Regions from separate parts of the Massilimicrobiota sp. SW1139 genome, predicted to be linked through region 1. Evidence: predicted binding sites of a transcription regulator. Region 1 holds the regulator's gene; each other region holds the start of a gene.
What was found. The regulator HrcA, encoded in region 1, represses chaperone genes, less so after heat shock. The targets are predictions, from matches to a motif close to TTTTAGCACTNNNNNNNNNNNAGTGCTAAAA.
Positions count from the first base shown of each region.

Region 2: the regulator HrcA is predicted to act here: its motif matches at 2,423-2,453, upstream of E0K96_RS09690 (Hsp20/alpha crystallin family protein).
Region 3: the regulator HrcA is predicted to act here: its motif matches at 4,843-4,873, upstream of htpG (molecular chaperone HtpG).

Region 1 is NZ_SJOR01000007.1:59,246-67,813, reverse strand. It holds gene rpmB (50S ribosomal protein L28) at 242-427, shown strand; gene dnaJ (molecular chaperone DnaJ) at 523-1,647, opposite strand; gene dnaK (molecular chaperone DnaK) at 1,697-3,517, opposite strand; gene grpE (nucleotide exchange factor GrpE) at 3,538-4,095, opposite strand; gene hrcA (heat-inducible transcriptional repressor HrcA) at 4,106-5,143, opposite strand; gene hemW (radical SAM family heme chaperone HemW) at 5,248-6,345, opposite strand; gene E0K96_RS05680 (L-serine ammonia-lyase, iron-sulfur-dependent, subunit alpha) at 6,342-7,547, opposite strand; gene holA (DNA polymerase III subunit delta) at 7,535-8,512, opposite strand; gene E0K96_RS05670 (DNA internalization-related competence protein ComEC/Rec2) at 8,545-8,568, opposite strand, start outside.
Region 2 is NZ_SJOR01000019.1:13,155-21,722, forward strand. It holds gene E0K96_RS09670 (DegV family protein) at 1-510, opposite strand, end outside; gene E0K96_RS09675 (MarR family transcriptional regulator) at 491-931, opposite strand; gene E0K96_RS09680 (phosphatase PAP2 family protein) at 983-1,444, opposite strand; gene E0K96_RS09685 (hypothetical protein) at 1,674-2,360, shown strand; gene E0K96_RS09690 (Hsp20/alpha crystallin family protein) at 2,575-3,018, shown strand; gene E0K96_RS09695 (putative heavy metal-binding protein) at 3,179-3,499, opposite strand; gene ychF (redox-regulated ATPase YchF) at 3,625-4,725, shown strand; gene srtB (class B sortase) at 4,725-5,453, shown strand; gene E0K96_RS09710 (AAA family ATPase) at 5,663-7,663, shown strand; gene E0K96_RS09715 (DUF3788 domain-containing protein) at 7,788-8,162, shown strand; gene E0K96_RS09720 (GNAT family N-acetyltransferase) at 8,225-8,568, shown strand, end outside.
Region 3 is NZ_SJOR01000022.1:14,733-23,300, forward strand. It holds gene E0K96_RS10260 (hypothetical protein) at 1-62, shown strand, start outside; gene E0K96_RS10265 (MFS transporter) at 84-1,283, opposite strand; gene E0K96_RS10270 (MurR/RpiR family transcriptional regulator) at 1,364-2,248, opposite strand; gene E0K96_RS10275 (nitroreductase family protein) at 2,410-3,096, shown strand; gene E0K96_RS10280 (glycoside hydrolase family 1 protein) at 3,322-4,734, shown strand; gene htpG (molecular chaperone HtpG) at 4,936-6,831, shown strand; gene E0K96_RS10290 (hypothetical protein) at 6,901-7,830, shown strand; gene E0K96_RS10295 (nitroreductase family protein) at 7,885-8,421, shown strand; gene E0K96_RS10300 (hypothetical protein) at 8,430-8,568, shown strand, end outside.

The DNA of each region.
Region 1 (8,568 bases):
TCTTATTTTTAAATTGTTGACAATTATTTCATAACAATGCATACGCATTATAACCCACTTATATTATCTTGTAAATAAAATTTAAAAAAATATTGAAATATTCATATTTTTCATATATTATATTTACGTTCAAATACAAAATATTTTTTATGTTTATATAAAAAAGTATTTGCATTTTCATTTTATTAATGATATTATACTTAGGTATGTGAATGACACTTTGTAAAGGATGGTGAATATAATGGCTAGAAAATGTGAAGTGAGCGGAAAAGGACCTATGTCTGGTAATTCTCGTTCTCATGCATTAAATGCAACTAAGAGAAAATGGAATGTTAACTTACAAAAAGCTACTATTTTAGTCAATGGTAAACCAAAAAAAGTAAAAATTTCAGCAAGAGAATTAAGAACTCTTAGAAAAAGTGCTTAATGATAAAGATTGCATCCTTCCTGGATGCTTTTTTTATGCTCTTTTATTCAATCATTATACCCTATCATATGAAAAAAGAAGATAACAAATTCATGCTATCTTCTAAAACCTTTTTTGAATTGATCAAAGATTGATTCTTTTTTTGCGGCTTTTTTTAACTTATGATAAAGATCTTTTTCTTCACGAGATAATTTTGTAGGAATCTTAACATCAATTTTAACAAATTGATCTCCATAATTATCACTACGTAAATCCTTCACACCTTTACCCTTTAAACGTAATGTTGTACCTGGTTGTGTTCCTTCTGGAACTTTTAATGTCACATCACCATAAACCGTTGGGACATCTACTTCACAACCTAGAGTGGCATCAACTGCTGAAATTGGAATAGAAATATAAATGTTTCTACCATCACGTTGGAAGTGTTGATGTGGTTTGACATAGATTTCAACATATAAATCACCATTAGGTCCACCATTTGTACCACGATGTCCTTTACCTTGAACACGTAACTGTTGGTGCGTATTAATACCAGCTGGTATATTTAATTCAACTGTTATATTTTTATTGACATATCCATTACCATGACAGTGAGGACATTTTTCTTTAACGACTTTACCTGTACCATGGCAATCAGGACATGTTGTCTGATTTACAAACGTTCCAAAAGGCGAACGTTGTTGTGTACGAATCGTACCTGTTCCACCACATCTAGAACATGTCTGATAATCGTTAGGTGTTTTCGCACCAGTTCCATGACAATGTGAACATTGTTCATCATAATTGATTTTAATTTCTGCCTTCTTACCTTTAATAGCATCCATAAAATCAATTTCTAATTGAACAAAGCGGTCTTCACCACGCATAGGTCCACTTTTTCTTTGACGTGATCCTCCACCACCAAAGAATGAACCAAAAATATCTCCTAAGTCAACATCTTCAAAGCCACCAAATCCGCCAAAGCCTCCGGCTCCTCCACCGAATCCACCAGCTTGATCAAATGCAGCATGACCATAACGATCGTAGGCAGCTTTTTTATTGTCATCAGATAAAACATCATAGGCTTCCTGAACTTCTTTAAACTTTTCTTCTGCTCCAGGTTCCTTATTGACATCAGGGTGATATTTTTTAGCCATTTTACGATATGCTCTTTTTATTTCATCAGCACTGGCACTCTTTGATATACCAAGCACTTCATAATAATCTCTTTTTTCAGCCATAATCTCACCTCTTGACTAGATAAAACCAAGGCAAAGCCTTGGCTTTATTTTAATTTTTTTCTGTAAAATCTGCATCAACAACATCATCATCTTGAGTTGCTGTATTTGAAGCATCACCTGTTGGATTAGCTCCTTGTTGTGATTGTTGATATTGATATGCTGCCATTTGTTGAGCAACTTGTTCTAATTCACTCATTTTTGCTTCAAGTGTAGCCATATCGTTAGCATCTAATGCTTTCTTTAATTCATCTCTTAAAGCAGTAGCTTGAGCTTTTTGATTATCATCAATCTTATCACCTTGTTCAGCTAAAGCTTTATCAATTTCATTAATCATTTGTTCTGCTTTATTTCTTGTTTCAATATCTTTACGTTTCTTTTCGTCATCAGCTTTATTTGCTTCAGCTTCTTTAACCATTCTATCAATTTCTTCATCACTTAAACCAGTTGAGTTTTGAATAGTGATAGATTGTTCTTTTTGTGTTTTCATATCTTTTGCTTTAACATTAACAATACCGTTAACATCAATGCTGAAAGTTACTTCAATTTGAGGTACTCCTCTAGGTGCAGGTTCAATACCATCTAATTTAAATAAACCTAATTGTTTATTATCTTTAGCCATTGTTCTTTCACCTTGTAATACGTTGATATCAACAGCAGGTTGATTATCAGCAGCAGTAGAGAAGATTTGTGATTTAGTTGTTGGGATAGTTGTATTTCTTTCAATTAAGACAGTCATAACTCCACCCATTGTTTCAATACCTAATGATAATGGTGTTACATCTAGTAAGACAATGTCTTTAACATCTCCAGCAATAACTCCACCTTGGATTGCAGCACCCATAGAAACAACTTCATCAGGGTTTACTGATTTGTTAGGTTCTTTTCCAAGTAATCTCTTTACTGATTCTTGAACTGCAATAATACGTGTAGAACCACCAACTAATAAAACTTGATCAATATCACTTGGAGACATACCTGCATCGCTTAATGCTTGTCTTACAGGTCCTTCTGTACGCATAACTAAATCATGTGTTAATTCATCAAATTTAGCTCTTGTTAGTGTTAATTCAAGATGTAATGGACCAGCTGGACCAGCAGAAATGAATGGTAATGAAATTTGAGTTTGCATCATACCAGAAACATCTTTCTTTGCTTTTTCTGCAGCTTCTTTTACACGTTGCATAGCCATTTTATCGTTGCTTAAGTCAACACCTTGTTCTTTTTTGAATTCAGCAACAATCCAGTTCATGATAGCTTGGTCAAAGTCATCTCCACCTAAATGGTTATCACCAGCAGTAGCTAAAACTTCAAACATACCATCAGCTAAATCAAGGATAGAAACATCAAATGTTCCTCCACCTAAGTCATAAACTAAAACTTTTTGTTCTTTATCTAATTTATCAACACCAAATGCTAATGCTGCTGCAGTTGGTTCGTTGATAATACGTTCAACTTCTAATCCAGCAATTTTACCAGCATCTTTTGTTGCCTGACGTTGAGCATCATTGAAATATGCCGGTACTGTAATAACAGCACGATTAACTGATTCACCTAAATAAGATTCAGCAGTTGCTTTTAAGTTTTGTAAAATCATAGCTGAAATTTCTTGAGGTGTATAATCTTTACCATTAACATGTTCTTTATAGCTTGTACCCATATGTCTTTTAATTGACATAACAGTTTCTTTGTTTGTAACTGCTTGACGTTTAGCAGCTTCACCAACAATAATTTCTCCATTTTTGAAAGCAACAACAGATGGAGTTGTTCTTAATCCTTCAGGATTTGCAATAACTTTTGCTTCACCATTTTCCATCACACTTACACATGAGTTTGTTGTTCCTAAATCAATACCAATAATTTTATTACCCATAATGATCATCCTCCTAAAATTTATTCATTGACTTTGACTAAAGATGCACGAATAACGCGATCTTTCAATTTGTAACCTTTTTGAAGTTCTTCTACAACAACATTGTGATCAAAATTTTCATCTTGTGTTGTCATAACTGCCTGATGTAGATTTGGATCAAATTCTTTACCTTGAGCTTCAATCACTTCTACACCATTTTTCTTTAAAATGTTCATCAACTGATCAAAGATCATCTGATAACCTTTCAAGAAAGTTTGAACTTCTTCACTTGGATTTTGCACATTCAACGAACGTTCAAAATTATCCACTACTGGAAGTAATTCTTCAATAAATGACTGCATCATAAATTTTAATGAATTTTGATGTTCTTTTTCTAAACGTCTTTTTAAGTTTTCCATATCTGCAAAAACTTTATAATAATCCGTTTTCCATGTATTGACTTCTTCTTCCAATTTTTTCATTTGCTTTTCTAAGCTTTCTGTTGTATTCTCATCTTTCTTTTCTTCATTTTCATTTGTTTGTTCATCTACAACTTCTTCTGTCACTTCTTCTTTTTCAGTTTCCTTTTCCTTTGCCATTGTTTCACCTCTATTCATCATCTTCATCATTTTGACTCACAAGAACTTCTTCTAAGCTCTTTGAAATATACTCAACTAAAGAAACGACTTTCTCATAAGGCATACGTGTTGGCCCAATGACTGAAATAGATCCTTTAGACTCATTCCCTGTTTTAAACGAAGCTGAAATCACCGAAACATCATTTAAATCCTTTATTGGTGAATCACTTCCAATTCTGACCGTTACACCATCTTCCAAAGCAATCGGTTCCAAACTTTTCCAAGATTGTGAATTTTCAAATGCAGTTACTAAACGACGTAATTTATTCACATCGTTATATTCTGGCTGATATAACATATTCTCTTTTCCAGAAAAATAAACATTGTTATTCGCAAACTTCATAAATGCTTCCAAGAAAGCATTGAATAGAACTTCATGTTCTTTAATACGAGCACTTAATATAGGTTTGACATCTCTTTCTAAACGATAAACGACTTGATTCATCGGTGTTCCATCAAGCAGTTCATTCATGACATTGACACAACTCGTTAAATCTTCCATATAAGCATTATTCGTAATATTGAAGTTTCGATTTTCGACATGTCCTTTATCTGTGACGATAATGGCTGTCACAGTATGTTCAGACAAAGGAACAAGCGTAATATTCTGTAAATGTTCATAAATTGCATTTGGTCCTAATGCGACTGTTGTCAAATGAGTCAATTGACTTAAAATTTGGCAACTCTCTTTAATAATTTCATTTAAAGAGCGATGTCGGTCTCCCAAAATTGTTGAAACCTGATTTTTCACCTCGTCATCTACACTAGGTTGCATCAAGGTATCGACATAAAAACGATATCCTTTTGTTGATGGGACACGCCCTGAAGACGTATGCGTCTTCTCTAAGTAACCGTGTTCTTCTAGAAACGACATTTCATTTCTAATTGTTGCACTCGAATAAGGAAGCTGATATTTCGTCATTAAGGTTTTTGATCCTACTGGCTCAGCCGTTTCCACAAATTCTTCAACAATACATTTTAAAATCAGTAATTGCCTAGCTGTCAGCATATCATAGCCTCCTTTAGCACTCCTTTTCCTCTTGTGCTAATTACATTATACTCATCTTTTTAGCACTGTCAACACTTTTGTGCTAAAAAAGAATGAAAAACAGGTCATCCCTGTTCATCTTCTAAAAAATCTATTAAAATATTATTGAGATAATCCATCCCTAAAGATGTTGTTTTTAAATATCCATTCGTTATTTCTAAAAAATTCATATTTTGATATTTAGTAATGACATCTTGATATTTCACTTGAAAATCAATATCAAATAATCTATTCATTTCCTCAAGAGAAATCCCTTCATTCAAACGTAAACCCATCATGATTTTTTCAAACAAGCAATCCTCCATAGACAATGGAATATCATTTTCTAAATAATGATGATTCAAATAACGTGTCAAAGATTTTGTATTTTCATAACGATGATGTTTTTTTAATGAATGTGCAGAAAGACCAATCCCCTCATAATCCTGATAATGCCAATATACAAGATTATGCAATGATGGTTTATAACGATAATAATTACTCACTTCATATTGATGGAAACCATATTTTTTTAATTCTTGTCGTATAAAATGATACCACTTGGCATCTTCTTCATCATCCAAAGGCTGATAATTCATATTTTTTAAGATTGTATGATCCTCTAAAATCAACGCATAATAGGAAACATGTCCTATGTCTAATTGACATAATTGTTGAATATCTGCTTGAACATCTTCTAATGTCTGATCTGGTAAACCATACATCAAGTCAATATTAATATCCTGAAAGCCTATTGTTTGAGCATCTTTTATGAGTTCTAAAACTTGTTTAGAGGTATGAACTCTACCAATCTTTTTTAATAAATCATCACGAAAGGTCTGGACACCAATGCTTAAACGATTGACACCATTTTGAAAACAAAGCTCTAATTTTTCTTGATCCATTGTTTCTGGATTGACTTCGATACTATATTCTTGAACTTGTTTGGAAAAAGGTTTTAATAATTCAAATAAGTATTGAAGCTGCTGATAAGTAAGAGCAGTTGGTGTTCCACCACCAATATAGATACTATCATAAGATGTTGATAAAGCTTTATCTTTTATTTCAAAAGATAAAGCTTTTAAATAATCCCAGGCCCATTTTTCATCATAAAAGACTTTACAAAAATCACAATAACTACAAATATGCTGACAGAATGGAACATGAACATATAAAGCACTCATGATAAACCAAATTCTTTCGCTAATCCACCTAGAGAGGTTTCTTTATAATCACTAGATAAATCTTTACCCGTTTCTTTCATGACTTTGACAATAGTATCAAAAGACACTTTGTTTTTTCTTAAATAACCTAACTGTTTAGCTAACATTGCTGCATCTAATGCACGTAATGATCCATATCCATTACGCTCAATACATGGAATTTGAACATAACCACCTACAGGATCACAAGTCAATCCTAGATTGTGTTCTAATCCCATTTCAGCAGCATACTCTATTAACGAATTATTAAGTTCATATATCCAAGCCATTGTAGCAGCCGCCATTGCACAGGCCGTTCCTACTTCTGCCTGACAACCACCATCAGCGCCAGAAATTGTAGCATTTGTTTTAACAACATTACCAAATAAACCGCCAATAGCTAAAGCTTTAATCAAATCTTTCTTTTCAATATGTAATTGCTTATAACAATAATAAAGAATAGCTGGCATAATACCACTCGCCCCACATGTTGGTGCTGTCACAATTTGTCCACCATCAGCATTTTCTTCTGACACAGCATAAGCATAACTAGAAATAAATAGTCTTTCACGATCAGCTTCACGTCGCGTATTTTGCGCCTGTTGAAACATTGATTTTGCTACTCTTTTTAATTTTAGCTTTCCTTGAATGACTCCTTCTTTTTTCAAACCATTTTCAACACTTTCAAACATAGCTTCCAATATATCAGAAAGAAAATGATCAAAATCTTCACCTTCATTTTCTAAAACATAATCATATAAAGAAATACCATGAACATCTACATAGTCAAGTATTTCTTTCATTGTATTTTGTTGATATACCTGAACTGGATCTTGAGCCAAATCTCCTTTAAATAGGATGGAACCACCACCAATAGAATAAACTTCTACCGTTTTCATTTTTACATCATCCTTATAAACATGAACAATCATGCCATTAGGATGAAAAGGTAATTCTTCACTTTTAAAAGAAAATTGAACAGGTTTTGGCGCAAAAGTCTTTTCAATTATATAATCAGTTAAATGTCCCTTCCCTGTTAAAGCCAATGAACCATGTAAATCAACATGAAAATGTGTGGCTTCAGGATACATTTCACTTATTTTTAAGGCTGCCCTTTGAGGGCCCATCGTATGTGATGAAGAGGGCCCAACACCAATTTTAAATAATTCTCTCATTGATTCCATTTTCCATTTCCTCCCATTCGCATTAAAAAGAGTTCTAAACCCTTGTATTTATCAATTTTTCCTGTTTTTATCGCAATATCAAGTTGTGATAACTCATCAATACAAACCAATAATTCTTTCAAATCAAAATTTCGACTATCTCGTCTAATATACCACAAACGGCCAGATTTAATAGATAACATTTGGGCTATTTCTTTATCATTATAGCCTTTTCTATCCAATAATTTCACCTGGTATAATAAACGCATAGCATTTCCAATCAACACAATTAATTTCACTGGTTCTTCATTATTCATAATAAGATCTTTATAAATACGAAAACTTCTCGCTGTTTCCTTGTTTAAAATAGCTTGAGTTAATTCAAACACATTTTCTTCAATCTGTTTACTCACTAACAAATCAACTGTCTGTGTTGTAATATGCTTTGTATATAAACAAAGTTTTTGAACTTCCTGAGAAATTTCTAATAAATTATTTGGCATACGTGATAAAAACAACCTTAAAGCTTCTTCATCAATCTCACAGCCACGACTTTTAATAGCCTGATGAGTGGCTTTATATAATTGATGTTCATCCATTTTTTCAATATCATAAAAATGAGCATTTTTACGCAACTCTTTAACAACTTTTTTTCTTTCATCAAAATTTCTTTGATCATGATAGATGACAAGAACTGTAGTAGGATTGTCTAGTTTTAAATAATCCATAAATTTTTGAATATCTTCATCACTTGCTATTTTTTGTTTTTGAGTTGTCAAAAAAACGGGGTTTTTCACAACAATCATTTTATACTCACTTAAAAAAGGTGGTGTTAAAGCATCTTCTATGATAGATGATAACGGTGTGTCCTGACACCAATATGTCACAATATTCATATCATCTTCCTGAATATGATATTTTTTCTTTAATGTCTTCAATCTTTGTTCCATTAATAATTTATCTTCACCATAAATAACAAAATTCATAGAATCACCCCACGCCTATCATTATACATGAATCATCTTAAAATGTAACGCTCTTT
Region 2 (8,568 bases), on a different contig from region 1:
ACGTCCACCTTTATATAAATATTCTAATGTATCTACAAAAGCAAATAAGCGAATACGATGTTTATATGCTTCTAAAAATGTATAGAGATCTTGAGCATTCATACCTTCATTTCTTAATGCAACTGCTTTTAATATAAGCAATCTTTGCATTTGTGTTGTTCCTAAGCTATCAATCACATAAATATCATCATAATCAACTAAATCTTTTGCAAGATTAGCACTTTGATATGTTCCACTAATAACACTAGACAAAGTTATAACAATAACACTATCATTGTTGTTTTTTGCTGTTTCATACAAATCAACAAAGTCTTGTGGTGATGGTTGTGATGTAGATGGTAATGTTTGACTATTAACTAATAAATCATAAAATTCTTCTGGTTGTAAATCAATACGGTCTTTATATTCTTTTCCATCAATAATGACTTTTAAAGGCACAACTTCAATATTGAGTTCCTTTGCATATTTTAAATCAATATCAGATGTAGAATCAGTAATTATTTTTATCATTTTTCTTTTCCTCCGTCATAAATATTCTAATTGTACGAAGCATTTTCTCTAAAGATTTCACTTCTTCTTTACTAAACAGTTTTTCAATTTCTTTAAGGGCTTTTTTAATATAATGATCATTTTCACGATAAAACTCCAAGAATTTACTTGTAACTTTTAAATGATAAGATCGTTTATCTTCTTGACTGACTGTTTTATTTAAATATCCTTTTTCTACCAATTGATTGACTTTATATGTAGCATTAGGCTGTGAAATCCCCATATATTTAGCATATTCTAAAATAGTGGGTTCACCTAACATATAAATAATATCTAAGCTAAATGCTTCTTGCATTGTGAGTTCTTTAGAAGTTGCACACATAGATGAATAAAAATTCATTTTGAATATATTATAAACAGCCTGAAATTCCTGACTTAGCATATAACCTCCTCATAAATACTTAAAATATTTTAAGTATAGTATAAATTATTTTTAATGAAAGTCAATTATAAAACACAGAATTGCAATGATAATTGCTGCAAAAATATCACTTATATGATGGACCCCACTTAAAATACGTGTTAAACTGACAATCAATGCAATGATACATGCAAAAACGCCAATATAAAAATGAGCATAAAAACATACAAAAGCAATAATACAGGCACTAACAGTATGACGACTTGGAAAAGATTCGCCATGTTTATGACCTCTTAAGGGTTGAATATCCATATGATCATAGGGACGGGGACGATTCACTATTTTTCTAAAAACCGTCACAATCACAAAAGCTATACATGGTCTTAGAATGGCATCTATCAAATAAGGACTGTGAATATACCATAAATAGATCAAGACACATGGATATAAGATAAACGTTACATAAGGACAATATTGTGTTAAAAAAATAATGATTTTTTCTAAACGAGGACGTTGTCTTATATACGCTAACATGGACTGATAAAAACATTCCAAAGCTCTCACCCTTTCTTTACCATTATATCGAAAATATGTGATGAAAACAAATAAAATAAAAATTTTAAAAGATAAGTGCAATGATATTTGTAGATTATACAAAATACACTGACGAATAAATAGAAAATAGTGTAGAGTCGTGTCATTGAAGGGATTATTTGAAATTGATATAATGTAAATAGAGTATGATTGATGGAGATAGGACATAATGAAAATCACAGGAACGAAAAGTTATATACAAATTGAAGATGATAATGGCAATATAGCAAGATTTGATGGTGAAGTTTGTTTCAATGATTTTTATGCATGGGCTGATTCAATCTGTTGGATTAAACATCAAGGAGAAATAACGGATCAGGATAGAATTCATTTGATTTATCAGGCAACACAATATGGGAAGGATCATGATATCAAGATATTGTTCTTTGATAATGATAATAAAGTCATGTTTGAAGCAGAGCTTGGATTGAAAACGGAAGTTTATTGGGCTAAAAACGATCTTATCTTTATAGCTGTTATTTTGTTGTCAATGATTTTTCCAATCGTGTTTATTGCTGTGTTAGATGTTGTGAGTTCAATGTTTTTATTTGCTTTGAGTGTGGGTGCCATCATTTTTGTAAGTCCCTTTATCTTGTGGGGAATTTCTATATGTAGATTCCAGATGATTGCTAAGGGAGATGATATAAAGATGAGACCAGTCATAGGGACAAGCTATACATTTCCTGTAACAGAAATAACAAGAGTTGAAAGAAAGGTAAAAAATGTATATGGATGGCAAGAATGTGTTAAGATTGTGATTTATATAAAAAATAAAAAAATAACACTTCGTCGAAGTATGATAGGGTTTGATGACATGGATGCCTATCTTTTGCGACATGTTGATCATATTATATAAAAATATATCTTTGATATGATTTGATAAAGTATGATAAGAGGCTGTTTATAGTTTAAAAATGTTTTTAGCACTCTGGTATTGACAGTGCTAAATGATAGGTATATAATAATATCAGAAATAAGGAAAGAGAATAAAAAAGGCATTCCTTACTTCTCATATCAAACATTGTTCATTCTCTAACAATGCTTAGAATTATTCATAAGAGGTGATATATATGTTAATGCCTAGTATTTTTGGAGAAAGTTTATTTGATGACTGGTTTGATGATTTTGACAAGGAATTCTTTGGAAAGAAAAATCCATTGTATGGAAAACATTCAAGAAATGTGATGAAGACAGATGTCAGAGAAATGGAAGGAACATATGAATTGGATGTGGATCTTCCAGGCTTCAAGAAAGAAGATGTGGAATTGACATTTGACAATGGCTATTTGACAATCTCAGCTAAAAAGAGCTTAAATAAAGATGAGAAGAATAAAGAAGGACAATATATCCGACAGGAAAGATATGCAGGAAGCATGAGTCGAAGCTTCTATGTGGGAGAAAGTGTACCACAAAGTGATATCAAGGCTAAATTTGAAGATGGAGTCTTGAGAATATCAATACCAAAACAGGATATGAAAGTCATCGAAAACAACAATACAATTACGATTGAATAAGCAGGGTTAAAACAACCCTGCTTTACATATTCTTAAACAAAATTTTATATAAAATGATAGTAAGCTCATGAAAAAGAGCATATATTAAGGACAGTTATCAGGTTTTCTCTCCACAATAACATTCTTTATACTGATAACCAAGTGGGTTAACCACTTTTTTTTATTGTACAACTACCGCTGTGCCAGATACAGTCACCATTAACATACCATTATCAGCACCTAAAACTTCATAATCAACATCAATTCCTACAACGGCATTTGCACCTTTTTGATAAGCACGTTCTTCTAACTCTCTTAATGCATTTTCTCTAGCTTCTAACAATTCATTTTCATATGTGGCAGATCTTCCACCAAAAAAATTAGATAATCCTGCAGTAAAGTCTTTTATAAAGTTAATACCAGAAATAACCTCACCAAAAACAATACCTTTGTATTCGATAATTTCTTTTCCTTCAACAGAAGGTGTTGTTGTTAAAATCATATAATCGCCTCCTTACTTTTAAAATATCATATTTGTTTGGAAAAGATGTGTATTTTACAGTTAATAAGATTGCCTTTTTGATTATTTTTCGCTAAAATGGAATGGAGTTAAGGAGTGATGAAAAAATGGCATTAACAGCCGGTATTGTAGGACTTCCTAATGTAGGTAAGTCAACATTATTTAATGCAATTACAAATGCACAGGTCGAAGCTGCCAACTACCCATTTGCAACAATTGATCCAAATGTGGGAGTGGTAGAAGTCCCTGACTTTCGATTAGATGAATTAACAAAGATTTTTAATCCTAAAAAAACAATTCCAACGACTTTTGAATTTACTGATATAGCAGGTCTTGTTAAAGGGGCAAGTCGTGGAGAAGGACTAGGAAATAAGTTTTTAGCAAACATTCGTGAAACAGATGCGATTTGTGAAGTTGTTCGTTGTTTTAGAGATAAAGACATTACACATGTTGATGGAGATGTTGATCCTGTAAGAGATGTTGAAACAATCAATTTAGAATTGATTTTTGCAGATTTAGAAACAGTTGAAAAACGTATTGGAAAAATTGAAAAGAAAGCAAAATCAGGTGATAAAGAAGCCAAAGCTGAAATGGATGTTTTAGCACCATTAAAAGAAACTTTAGAAGCAGGAAAACCAGCAAGAGTGATGACTTTTTCAAAAGAAGATATGGATATTGTCAAACAATACACATTATTAACAATGAAACCATTAATTTATGTGGCTAATCTTGGTGAAGAAGACTTAGAAAATCCTGAAAGTAATCCATATTATGTTGCATTAAAGGATTATGCAACCAAAGAAAATTGTGATGTTGTTCCTATCTGTGCCAAAATTGAAAGTGAACTAGTTGGACTTGATAAAGAAGAAAAACAGATGTTTTTAGATGATTTAGGGATTGATGAAAGTGGTTTAGATAAATTAATTAAAGAAGCTTATGCTTTATTAGGTTTAAATACTTTCTTTACTGTTGGAGCTGATGAAGTTAGAGCATGGACATTTAAAAAAGGAATGTTAGCTCCAGAAATGGCAGGAATTATTCATACTGATTTCCAAAAAGGATTTATCAAAGCAGAAACATATAGCTATGATGATTTAATGGAATATGGCAGTGAACATGCTTTAAGAGAAGCTGGAAAAATTCGTCAGGAAGGAAAACAATATGTAGGACATGATGGAGATATTATGTTCTTCAAATTTAATGTATAATGAACAAAATAATCAGAAGAATATTACTTTTTATATGTATTTGTGTTTTTCTATTTTCAGCTTTTCAATTAGGAAAAATCTTTTATAATTATTATACAATTGAAAAAGAAAGTGCAGAATTAGTGACTCAATATGTAGAAGAACCAGAAGAAGAAAAAGAAGATCCATTAAAACGTGTTGTTAATTTTGAAGAACTACAAAATATTAATTCTGATGTGATTGGATGGTTATATATTCCTGATACAAAAATTGATGAACCTATATTAAAAGGTGAAAACAATGATACTTATTTATATACAGATTTATATATGAAATCTAATACAGCAGGAAATGTATTTATTGATGAAATTAATTCCAGAGATTTTAGTGATGATAGTACCATCATATATGGTCATAATATGAAAAATGGTTCACGTTTTCATGATTTGAGATACTTTGTTGAAAAAGATTATTTTAATGAACATCAAGATATTTATATCTATTTGCCTGATGGAAGTGTTTATGTTTACCAGGCTGTAGCTTCTACAGTTATTGCCGCAACAAGTGATCTGTATCAAAAAGGTATAGATTATGATTCTTATATGAATCAGGTTAAAAGTGAAGCTTCTGTTTATCAAAACGTAAGTGATGAGCAAGTAAACATGATTATGTTAAGCACTTGTTATTCAGGAACTGAAAATAGATATGTTGTTTATGGACAGTTAAGAGAAAAAGTAAAAAGTGAATAGTCATGAAGAATTATAATCAAGACAAATGGTTATAATTCTTTTTTTATAAAAGACATCTATAAAAAGAGTTGTTTTCATCACATGACAGTCATAGAAAAGGGATACATTATTTTTGGAAAATAATGCAAAATAATAAATTGATTAAATATAAAGAAAACGTTAATAATTTCAAATAGAGTTCATATGATAGAAAGGAAAAGAGGTGTAGTATGCTTACACAATTTCATGAACAGGCACAAAAAGCAATTGTCATAGCTGAAAGTATTGCGTTTGATTTAGGACATAGTCATGTAGGAAGTGAACATCTTTTATTATCATTATTAAAGATGAAAGATATACCTATGACAAAGATGTTAAAATCTTATCATGTTGATGATGAAGTCATATATAAGGATATTGTAAGGTTGTTTGGTGAAAAGGATATTCAACCTTTTTATATGGAATATAGTGATATTGTCAAAAAGATATTAGAAGAAGCTATCAATATCACACGTGAAAGAAAAGAGTCAAAAGTCAGTTTAAATATATTGTGCTTAGCTTTACTTTCACAAAAAGAAAGTGTTGCTGTTGAATTGTTAAATAAATATCATGTTTCTTTTGATCAGATTAAAGAAGAACTGAGTCAAACCAGATCATTACTCTATGAATTAGATAAAATTCATGAACTTGTAAATTTTAATGAATTAGTCAAAAAAGAAAATAGATTAATGATAGGGAGAAATCAGGAATTAGAACAACTTTTTTTAACATTATGTAAAAAAGAAAAAAATAATGTTTTATTGATTGGAAAAGCTGGTGTGGGTAAAACGGCTCTTGTTGAAAAATTAGCTTATAAAATCAATCACAAGGAAGTTCCAAAGCTTTTACAAAACAAAGTTATTTATGAACTCAGTTTGTCGAGTATTGTTGCAGGGACAAAATATAGAGGAGAATTTGAAGAAAAGTTTAAGAAGATTATTGATAAAGTGATTCAAGCAAAAGATGCCATTTTATTTATTGATGAAATTCATAATTTAATTGGTGCAGGAGGAGCAGAGGGAGCTATTGATGCTTCTAATATTTTAAAGCCTTTTCTAGCTAGAAAAGATTTAACTCTGATTGGGGCAACAACTATCGAAGAATATTATAAATACTTTGAAAAAGATCAAGCTATGAACAGACGTTTTTCCATACTCAAAATAAACGAGAATACAAAAGAAGAAACAAAAGATATTCTTTTAGGTTTAAAACAACAGTATGAAAATTATCATCATATTGATATACCTGATGAACGTATTGATGAAATCATTAGTCTTTGTGATCAATATTTATTATCACGTGTTTTTCCTGATAAAGCTTTAGATGTTTTAGATTTATCATGTGTCAAAGCAACTTTCCAACAAGATCAGACTTTACAGTCACAACATATTGAAAAGGTTATTGAAGAAATTTCAGGAGCAAGTCTTCAAAATCATTCTTATCAAGATATTGAAACTTCATTAAATCATCATATTATTGGACAACAGAGGGCTATACATCAACTTATTGAATCTTTAGAGTCCTTAGCACAGTTTCCCCATCCTCATAGACCTAAAGGTGTTTATCTGCTGACAGGGAGCAGTGGCATTGGAAAAACAGAAACAGCTAAATTTTTAGCAGAAACCATGCATAAACATTTTATTAAATTAGATATGTCTGAATATAGTGATACAACGAGTGTCAATAAGATTATTGGTTCATCGCCAGGATATGTTGGTTATGACCAGCAATCGACTTTATTTCATGATATGATTTTATATCCTGATAGTATTTTATTATTAGATGAAATAGAAAAAGCCAATCCACAAGTTATGCATTTATTTTTACAAGTCTTTGATGAAGGTGTATTAAAAGATAATCATCATCATATCATTTCATTTAAAGATACCATTATTATCATGACTTCTAATGTCACAAAACAAAATCAATCTATTGTTGGTTTTAAAAAGAAACTTCCTTCATATCAACATTTAGAGTCTTATTTTTCAAAAGAATTCTTAAATCGTATTGATGAAATTATTGAATATCAAACATTACAAAAACAACATCTACAACAAATTTTAAAAAATCAGACACCAATCCCACTTACCGAGAGTATGATGGAAGATATTTTAAAAGATTATGATGTCAATCAAGGAGCAAGAACATTATTAAAACAGATGAAAAAATATCTTGTTTCTAAAAATAGATAATGATAGATACTGAGTGCTATTGATAAAAATAGCACTTTTTTGTAGATTCTTTTATTTTGATGAATGTTTTCATTTAGCATTTGATGTGGTATGGTAATGATATAGAAAAGAAAAGAGGAAGATTATGTTAGATAGAAAAGATAGTCAATCCATGCCAACACAGCAAGATATGAGTCAATATATTCATAATCCATTATGGGACTTGTTTTATCAATATATGATAGATCAATACCATATCACACCAAAATATGAATTTAGTAAATGTAGCTGGGAGTATGGCTGGAATATCAAAATGAAAAAAAGTCAAAAAACGTTATGTACGATTTATCCTAGAGAAAATTATTTTACTGTTATGGTTGTTATTGGAAAGAAAGAGAAAGACAGTTTTGAACAAATACTACCAACATTACACAGTAACATACAAAATATTTATGCAAATACACAAGAAGGAAATGGACAAAAATGGTTAATGATTGATTTAGAAGATGATAATAAATAATATGAAGATATCAAGACAATCATCAATATAAAAGTTTGTGGAAAGTAAGAGGTAAAATAAAAATGTTCATTTATGAAGAAAATACATTAAATATTGAAGATATTAAAAAGATAAGAGAAGGTGTACAATGGAGAATGTTGACTGATCATCAATTACAACAGGCTTTAGATATGACAGTTTATAGTATTGTTGTTAAAGATCATGGACATTCTATTGCAATGGGAAGATTAATAGGTGATGGCATTTATTATCTGATTTGTGATGTGGCAGTTCTCCCAGACTATCAGCATCAGGGAATAGGGACAAAAATTATTCAATGTATGATTCAATATGTCCAATCCCATTTAAAAAAAGGTGAACGCTGTTCTCTTCAATTAATTGCCGCAAAAGGAAAAGAGAGTTTTTA
Region 3 (8,568 bases), on a different contig from region 1:
ATTATCGAGATGTTGAAAAAGAATTCTTAGAATTATTTGAAAGATTATCAAATATAAAATAAACAGCTCATGAAACCAAATCATTAGCTGTTTTTCGTAGACTTGATTAAAGGACGATGTCCTAAACCAACTTTATTTTTCAATGTCATAAACATAATGAAGCATCCAATCAAAGTCAATCCACATACAAAGATAAGCATACTATTTAAACCTAAACTATCTTGTAATATACCACCAAAGATATTTCCTATGGATGATCCTAATCCTGTTGACATCATCGCAATCATTGTTTGTCCCATCATTTGATCACTTTCATCAAGATGATCATTGACATAATAAGTGATGGTTGCAGTAAAGAGTCCAAAAGATAATCCCTGGAACATCATACCTATTAATAAGACAATCAAATGAGGTGCTAAACAGATTGTCAGATTACGCAAAACATAGAAGAAAGCACTCGCTAAAAGTAATGTTTCAGAACGGTATTTTTTTAATAAACGATAAGTGATGGACATAATTGGCATTTCACTGGCAGCCATACAAAAGACAGCAATTCCATATAATGAAGTGCTTCCACCAAGATTTTTAACAATATTAATTAAATAAGTTGATAAGGCTGTTGAAGCAGCATACATAAATGTAAAAGCTACGAGAATGAAGAAAAATATACGATATTTTTTAATAACAGAGAATATATTTTCCTGTTTTTTTGTCGTTGTTTCTTCTTGAATTTGATAGGGTGGCATTGTATAAAGAAGAATTAATAAAGCGATGCTGGCAATTGTGTAGACAAAAGCAATGACTGTTGGATTAAAAAATTCAATCAGCTGACCAACAATGATAGCTCCCGCAGCATAAGAGATAGAGCCTAGTCCTCTAGCTAAACCAAAATTGATATATTGACCATCTTTCAAGTAATTCATACATATTGTAGAAAATAGGGGAACCATTGCAGCAATCAGACTTAATAGGAAAACATATAAAATCATAATGAGAAAAATAGGCGAAGAGATGATTGTTAAGACAGTAAAGATGACAATCATGATCAGGTATAGGGTGAAAATCAGTTTGTTAATAGATAAACCTTTGATGCGTGATAAAAGGGATGAGATAAATGGAGATAAAAAGATGGACAAAATAGCTCCACCACCTGTCACTATCCCAATATCTGTATTGGATAAACCACGGTATTGTAAAAATATAGCCACATAACCATAAATAGCTAAATAGGATAACCAGAAAAGAATTTGTAATCCATTATATTTCATTTGTAAAGATTTCATTGATTCACCCTCCATAACTTTTGTTTTTTTCAATCATAACAAAAAAAGTATTGAAACGTGTTTTTTTTCATATTATGAAATTACTTTATTTCATCACTCACTGGACTAGATAATGGATGACGAAAATCATTCTTTTTATCGTAACTAATTTTATTTTGAATATTCTGTTCATAGTCTTTTTGAAAAATACAAGAGAAAATGACATTAAAGAGATATTCAATAGAAATTTGTGAAGCAAAAGGAGCTATTTTCGTAAAAATCTTTTCTCTAGAACCAATATTTAAAATATAATCAGCATAATGAGATAAACGGTTATCACCAACTGATGTTAAAACAATGATGGGTGTATTGTTTTCTTTTAAGGTTTGAGCAATCTGAATATTTTCATTGGTTTCTCCTGAATAAGAAATAATCATCGCAATACGTGAGGAATTGGAATTATATGACATAAAGACCTGTTCACCATGTAAAATTCTTAAATTGACATCTCTGGAAATACGCATCATCTTATGTTGAAAACTCATGGCTGCTAATAAGGAATTACCAGAGCCATAAATATCAATATGCTGATGGGGATATAATAAATCAACAATCTTATTTAATTCAGTAAAATCAATAAGTTTAATTGTATCTGCAATGACTTCCTGATAAAGAGAAGATAACTTATGACAAATCATAGGATAACTGTCATCTTTAGAAAAAGGAAAATTGACATCAATACGATCAGTATGATGTAAATCATATTGTAATTCGGCAGAATATTTGATTTTAAAATCATTATAACCTTCTAAACCTATTTTTTTACAGAGTCTGACAATGGTCGCAGGAGAAGTATATGTTTCTTTTGCCAGTTCTTTGACTGACATACTTAAAACTTCTTCACCATGATTTAAAATGTATTTTGCAATTTGTTTTTCTGATTGAGAGAATTCCAGTTCAAATTCTAATTGTGTCATTATACTCATTTTTATCACCAATCCTAGTATACCATGAAACTTTGTTCCATAGAAGTGATGATTTTTACTCTTATTATGAAAAATGATGTTTGATATATTTTTGAAGTATTTTATGATGCTTTGTGTTAGAATAGAATCAGTATTGATGAATGGGTGAAAGGAGATTCATAATGGATATCAAAGAAGCAGTAGAAAAACGACATAGTGTTCGTCAATATTTAGATAAACCCATTGATGATGAAAAAATACAAATATTAGAAAAACAAATTGAAAAATGTAATCAGGAGGGTGATTTGAACATTCAGTTGATTCTCAATGAACCGCGTGCTTTTCAAAGTCAGCTGGCTCATTATGGTAAGTTTAAGGGAGTTCAACATTATATTGCTTTAATTGGTAAGAAGAATAGTCCTGATTTACAGGGTAAATGTGGCTATTATGGAGAGCATCTTGTTTTATTAGCACAACAGTTAGGTTTAAATACATGTTGGGTGGCTTTAACTTATAAAAAAATTCCAGAAGTGCTTCATCTTGATTCTGATGAGAAAATAGTAGCTGTGATTTCAATTGGTTATGGTGAAAATCAAGGAGTGGCTAGACGAAGCAAAGATACGAAAGATGTTATAGAAACAGAGGGAAATCTTCCACAATGGTTTTATGAAGGCGTTCGTTATGCATTATTGGCCCCAACTGCTATGAATCAACAGAAATTTAAGTTTGGTTTTGAAAATGGAAAAGTGAAAGTGAAAAGAGGAATAGGTTTTTATACAAAATTAGATTTAGGTATTGTGAAATATCATTTTGAAATAGGTGCAGGAAAAAATCATTTTCAATGGGACAATGAAGATGATCAAAGATAGGTGATTAAAATGACAGGTAAATACGATTTCTAATAAAATGTTAAGTTGCATTGGATATCGCCTGCCTAAAATAGATAAATACGAACAATTATGAAACAAAGTTTCATATGACAATGCATTTTTTATATAATTATGAAACTAATTTATAAAGTTATGAAAAGATATTTACTCATATGTCAATATCTTTTAAAATGAGAATATAAGAGAAAAAGGAGGACTTTATAAGTGGAAAAGAAAATGCCAAAAGATTTTTATTGGGGTGGTTCTGTATCATCATTCCAAACTGAAGGAGCAAGAAATGAAGGAGGAAAAGGGGTTTGTATTTATGATGTCAGACCAATGAATCCTGAATTTTCAGATTGGAATGTTGCGATTGATGAATATCATCGTTATGATGAAGATATTGCATTAATGAAAGAAATGGGATTTAATTTCTATCGTTTTTCTATTTGCTGGTCAAGAATTATTCCTAATGGAACTTTAGATGAACCTGTTAATGAAGAAGGTGTGAAGTTCTATAGTGATTTAATTGATAAGTTATTGGCAGCAGGTATTGAACCAATGATTACATTAGTTCATTTTGATATGCCTTACCATCTTGTTAAAAATTATAATGGTTTTGCATCTCGTTATGTTGTAGATTGCTTTGAAAGATATGCAAGAGTATGTATTGAAAGATTTGGAGATCGTGTAAAACATTGGATGAGTTTCAATGAACAAAATTTACATGGTCAAATGTTAAGAGTTTCTAATGCTGAAGAAATTCCTGAAGGTGTGAGTGAACCAAAACATTTATATCAAGTTAACCATAATGTCTTTATTGCACATTGTAAAGCTGTTAAAGCATTAAGAGAATTACAACCAGATGCTAAATTCTGTGGTATGGCTGCTGTTACAAATATTTATCCATACACAAATACACCTAAAAACAACTTATTTGCATGGCAAGCTTATCAATATATGAATGGTTTCCATGTTGATGTTTTTGCAAAAGGGAAATATCCAGATTATATGGTAGCTTATCTTGAAAATAGAGGATGGATGCCTCATTTTGAAGAAGGCGATGAAGAATTATTAAAATACACTGTTGATTATATTGCATTCAGTTATTATCGTTCTAATACAGTGACTGAAGGTGAATTTGACTTAGAAAGACCATATCATGAAGTTGTTGGTGAACATATGATCAAAAATCCTCATTGTGAAGCCAATGAATGGGGATGGGAAATTGACCCAATTGGATTTAGATGGACATTAAATGATTTACATACACGTTCTGATTTACCAGTATTCGTTCTTGAAAATGGTATTGGATGGCGTGAAGATATGACTCAAGAAGAAGTAGATGCAATGCTTGCTGCAGGTAAAACAATCGAAGATGATTATCGTATCAACTATCATAGAGATCATATTAAAGAAATGGAAAACGCAATGTTTGAAGATGGTGTTCCTTGTTTAGGATATATTACTTGGGGACCAATTGATATTTTAGCAAGTATGTGTAATATGGATAAACGTTATGGATTTGTTTATGTTAACAGAACAAACAAAGATATCAGAGATTTAAAACGTATTCCTAAAAAATCATTCTATTGGGTTGCTAAAGCATTTAAATCTAATGGTGAAGATTTAGATTAATAAAATCAAAGAATGGCAAGTTGACTTGACCATTCTTTTTTTGATAAAAATTATATTAAAAAAGAATATTCAATGTAGTTATTTTTATGAGACGGATAAAAAAAGAAAAATTAGCACATCTGGGTTGACAGTGCTAAAAGATAGGTGTAAGATACTATTAGCACAAAAATAGATAGAGTGCTAATAAAAGGAGATGTAAATATGGCAGAAAAGAAACAGTTTAAAGCTGAGTCGCAAAGATTATTAGATTTAATGATTAACTCTATTTATACACATAAAGAGATTTTTTTAAGAGAATTGATTTCAAATGCCAGTGATGCTTCAGATAAGTTATATTACAAAGCATTGACTGAAAATTTAAATGGTATTTCAAGAGAAGATTTATCTATTCAAATTGTCATCAATAAAGATCATCGTATGTTATCTATTATTGATCAAGGTATTGGTATGAATGCAGATGAATTAGAAGAACATTTAGGAACAATTGCTAATAGTGGTTCTTTTGAATTTAAACAGGCATTAGAAAAAGGACAAGATGATGTTGACATTATTGGACAATTTGGTGTTGGATTCTATTCAGCATTTATGGTTGCTCATAAGGTGGAAGTGATTTCTAAAAAGTATGGAGAAGATCAGGCTTATATCTGGGAATCTGATACAAGTGATGGATATACAATCAACGAAATTGATTATCCAAATCATGGAACAAGAATTAACTTATATTTAAAAGATAACACTGATGATGAAAATTATGACCAATATTTAGATGAATATGAAATTCAAAGATTAGTTAAGAAATATTCTGATTATGTTCATTACCCAATTAAGATGGATATGACAACTTCTAAGAAAAAAGAAGATAGTGATGAATATGAACAAGTCATTGAAAATAAGACATTAAATTCAATGGTTCCTTTATGGAAAAGACCTAAAAAGGAAATCACAGAAGAAGATTATAATGAATTCTATAAAGATAAATTTAATGATTTTAGCGATCCATTATGTGTTATGCATAACAGTGTAGAAGGAACAATTTCTTATGATTCATTATTATTTATTCCTTCTAAACCGCCAATGAATTACTATTCACAAGATTATGAAAAAGGTTTACAACTTTATTCTCGTGGTGTCTTTATTATGGATAAAGCCAGTGAACTTGTTCCTGAACATTTCAGATTTGTGAAAGGTTTAGTAGATTCACAGGATTTATCATTAAATATTTCTCGTGAAATGTTACAACATGATCGTCAATTGAGAATTATTGCTGATAAAATTGAAAAACGTATTCAAAGTGAACTTGAAAAAATGTTAAAGAATGATCGTGAAAAATATGAAGAATTCTTTAAGAGTTTTGGATTACAGTTAAAATTCGGTATTTATAACAGCTATGGTATGTTAAAAGATAAATTACAAGATTTATTGTTATATTATAGTGCAAATGAAAAGAAAATGATAACTTTCAATGAATATGTTGAAAACATGAAAGATGGTCAAAAAGAAATCTATTTTGCCAGTGGCGAAAGCTATGAAAAGATTGATCATTTACCAACAGTAGAAATGGTTAAAGATAAAGGATTTGATATTCTTTATATGATTGATAATGTAGATGAATTCTGTATTCAGATGTTAAGAGATTATAAAGAAAAACCATTTAAAAATATCAATCAAGGTGATTTAGATATTGATAGTGAAGAAGAAAAGAAAGAGTTAGAAAAAGTCAGTGAAGATAATAAAGACTTAATCTCAACTCTTAAAGATGCATTGAAAGATAAAGTTCAAGATGTCAAAGTATCTTCACGTTTAAAAACACATCCTGTTTGTTTGGTAAGTAGCGAAGGTGTTTCTTTTGAAATGGAAAAAGTTCTCAATCAAATGCCTGATGGACAAAATATCAAAGCAGGAAGAATTTTAGAAATTAATCCAAATCATGCAATCTTTACAGCTTTACAATCTTTATTTGAAAAAGATAAAGATAAAATTAATGATTATGCATCATTGTTATATGATCAGGCTTTATTAATTGAAGGATTTAGTATTGATGATCCTGTTGAATTTTCTAATAAGGTTTGTCAATTAATGGTAGATGCAAATAAATAAGTCATTGGAGGAAACGGTTTTGATAAATCGTTTCTTTTTTTATGTTATAATAGATTTGGGTGACGAATTATGATAAAAAAGGGTATTTCTATAATGATTATAAGTTGTTTATTAATATTGATAACAGGTTGTCAATCTCAAGACGGATCTCAACAGGCGAATCTAACAGAATATCGTTTTGCAGGTTATTATGATTGGTTTTTAGGAAAAGAGGAATATGAAGATTTTATGACATATGTCTCTAATGATCAATCTTTAAAGATTGATTCTCAATATGGTGAAAAGATTTATCGAGATGGTAAATATCTGATTATTGAAGCAACTGATGAACAAAAACAAGCACTGGTCAATCAAAATAAGAAGCTTATTGAACAGGCTACACAAGAATTTATGAAAATGGGAGAAGATTATCAGATGGATTATAGTGATGATTATTCGTCTATGACAATTTGGATTGATCAGGAACATTTTGTAGATATTTTTTCAAGTGAAGCTTTTCAAGTAGGTGGGAACATGCTTGGCATTATAAGTCTTGTTACAGCGAGTCGTGTATTGACAACGGGAAATTGTGATAGTGCTGTTGAAATTCATATTATTAATTTAGATAGTGACTATCAGGTTGCAGAAGCTATTTTTCCGTATGAATCTATTCAGATCACTTCTCAAGATTGGCTGACAAGTCAACAAAATGATGTGACTGACTCTTCAAAACTGGAAGGTTATTCAAGAGTTTTAGCAACAGTCATTGAAAAAAATGACAATCAGATTTTTTTCAAGCCTGAATCAACTTCATCTGATTACCAAAAAGATGAAAAGCTATGCTTGTGTTTAGATAGTGTTTATGGAGAAGATGTTTTTATACCTTATCAGTTATCAAAAGGTGATCAAGTCTATTTAACATTGAATGGAAATTATGCTCTTCATGATGATGGTGATGAAATTCCTGATATTGCTCCAATGGCAATCATTCCTGTACAATATATAGATGATGCTATGTAACTTTATTTGCAAAACGGATTTATCAAGATTATAATAAGGATAGGTGATGAAAACATGGAATTAAATGAAGTTTTGAATAAAAGAAAAAGTACAAGAAGACAATATCTGTCAAAAAAAGTTGATGATAATGTAATTCGTCAGGTTATTGAAGCGGCGATTTTAGCGCCTTCATGGAAGAACTCACAGGTGACACGTTATTATATTGCTAAATCAAAAGAAGCTTTACAGCAGGTTAAAGGTTCATTGCCAGAATTCAATCAGGAAAATGTTGGTCAAGCTCCTGTTTTAATTGTTTCCACGATTGTTTTGAATCGTTCTGGTTATAATAAAGATGGCACACCAACGAATGAACTTGGCAATGGATGGGGATATTATGATTGTGGTATGCATAATATGAATCTTTTGTTGAAGGCAACAGAATTAGGATTATCTACGTTGGTTATGGGTATTCGTGATGAACAGAAAATAAAGGAAATATTTGCGATTCCTGATAGTCAAGCCGTTGTTAGTGTTATCGCTTTAGGTTATAGTGATATGGAAATTGAAAGACCACAACGTAAAACATTTGAAGATATAACAGTAATGAAATGAGGAAAGATATGATAGTTTTATATATTATTGGTGGATTTGTTTGTTTATTATTGGCTATATATGTATTAGATCGTAGAGAAAAAATGTCAAAAAAGATTAAACAAATCAAAGAACAAAAACAAGAAATTCAAGAACTGAATAATCAAT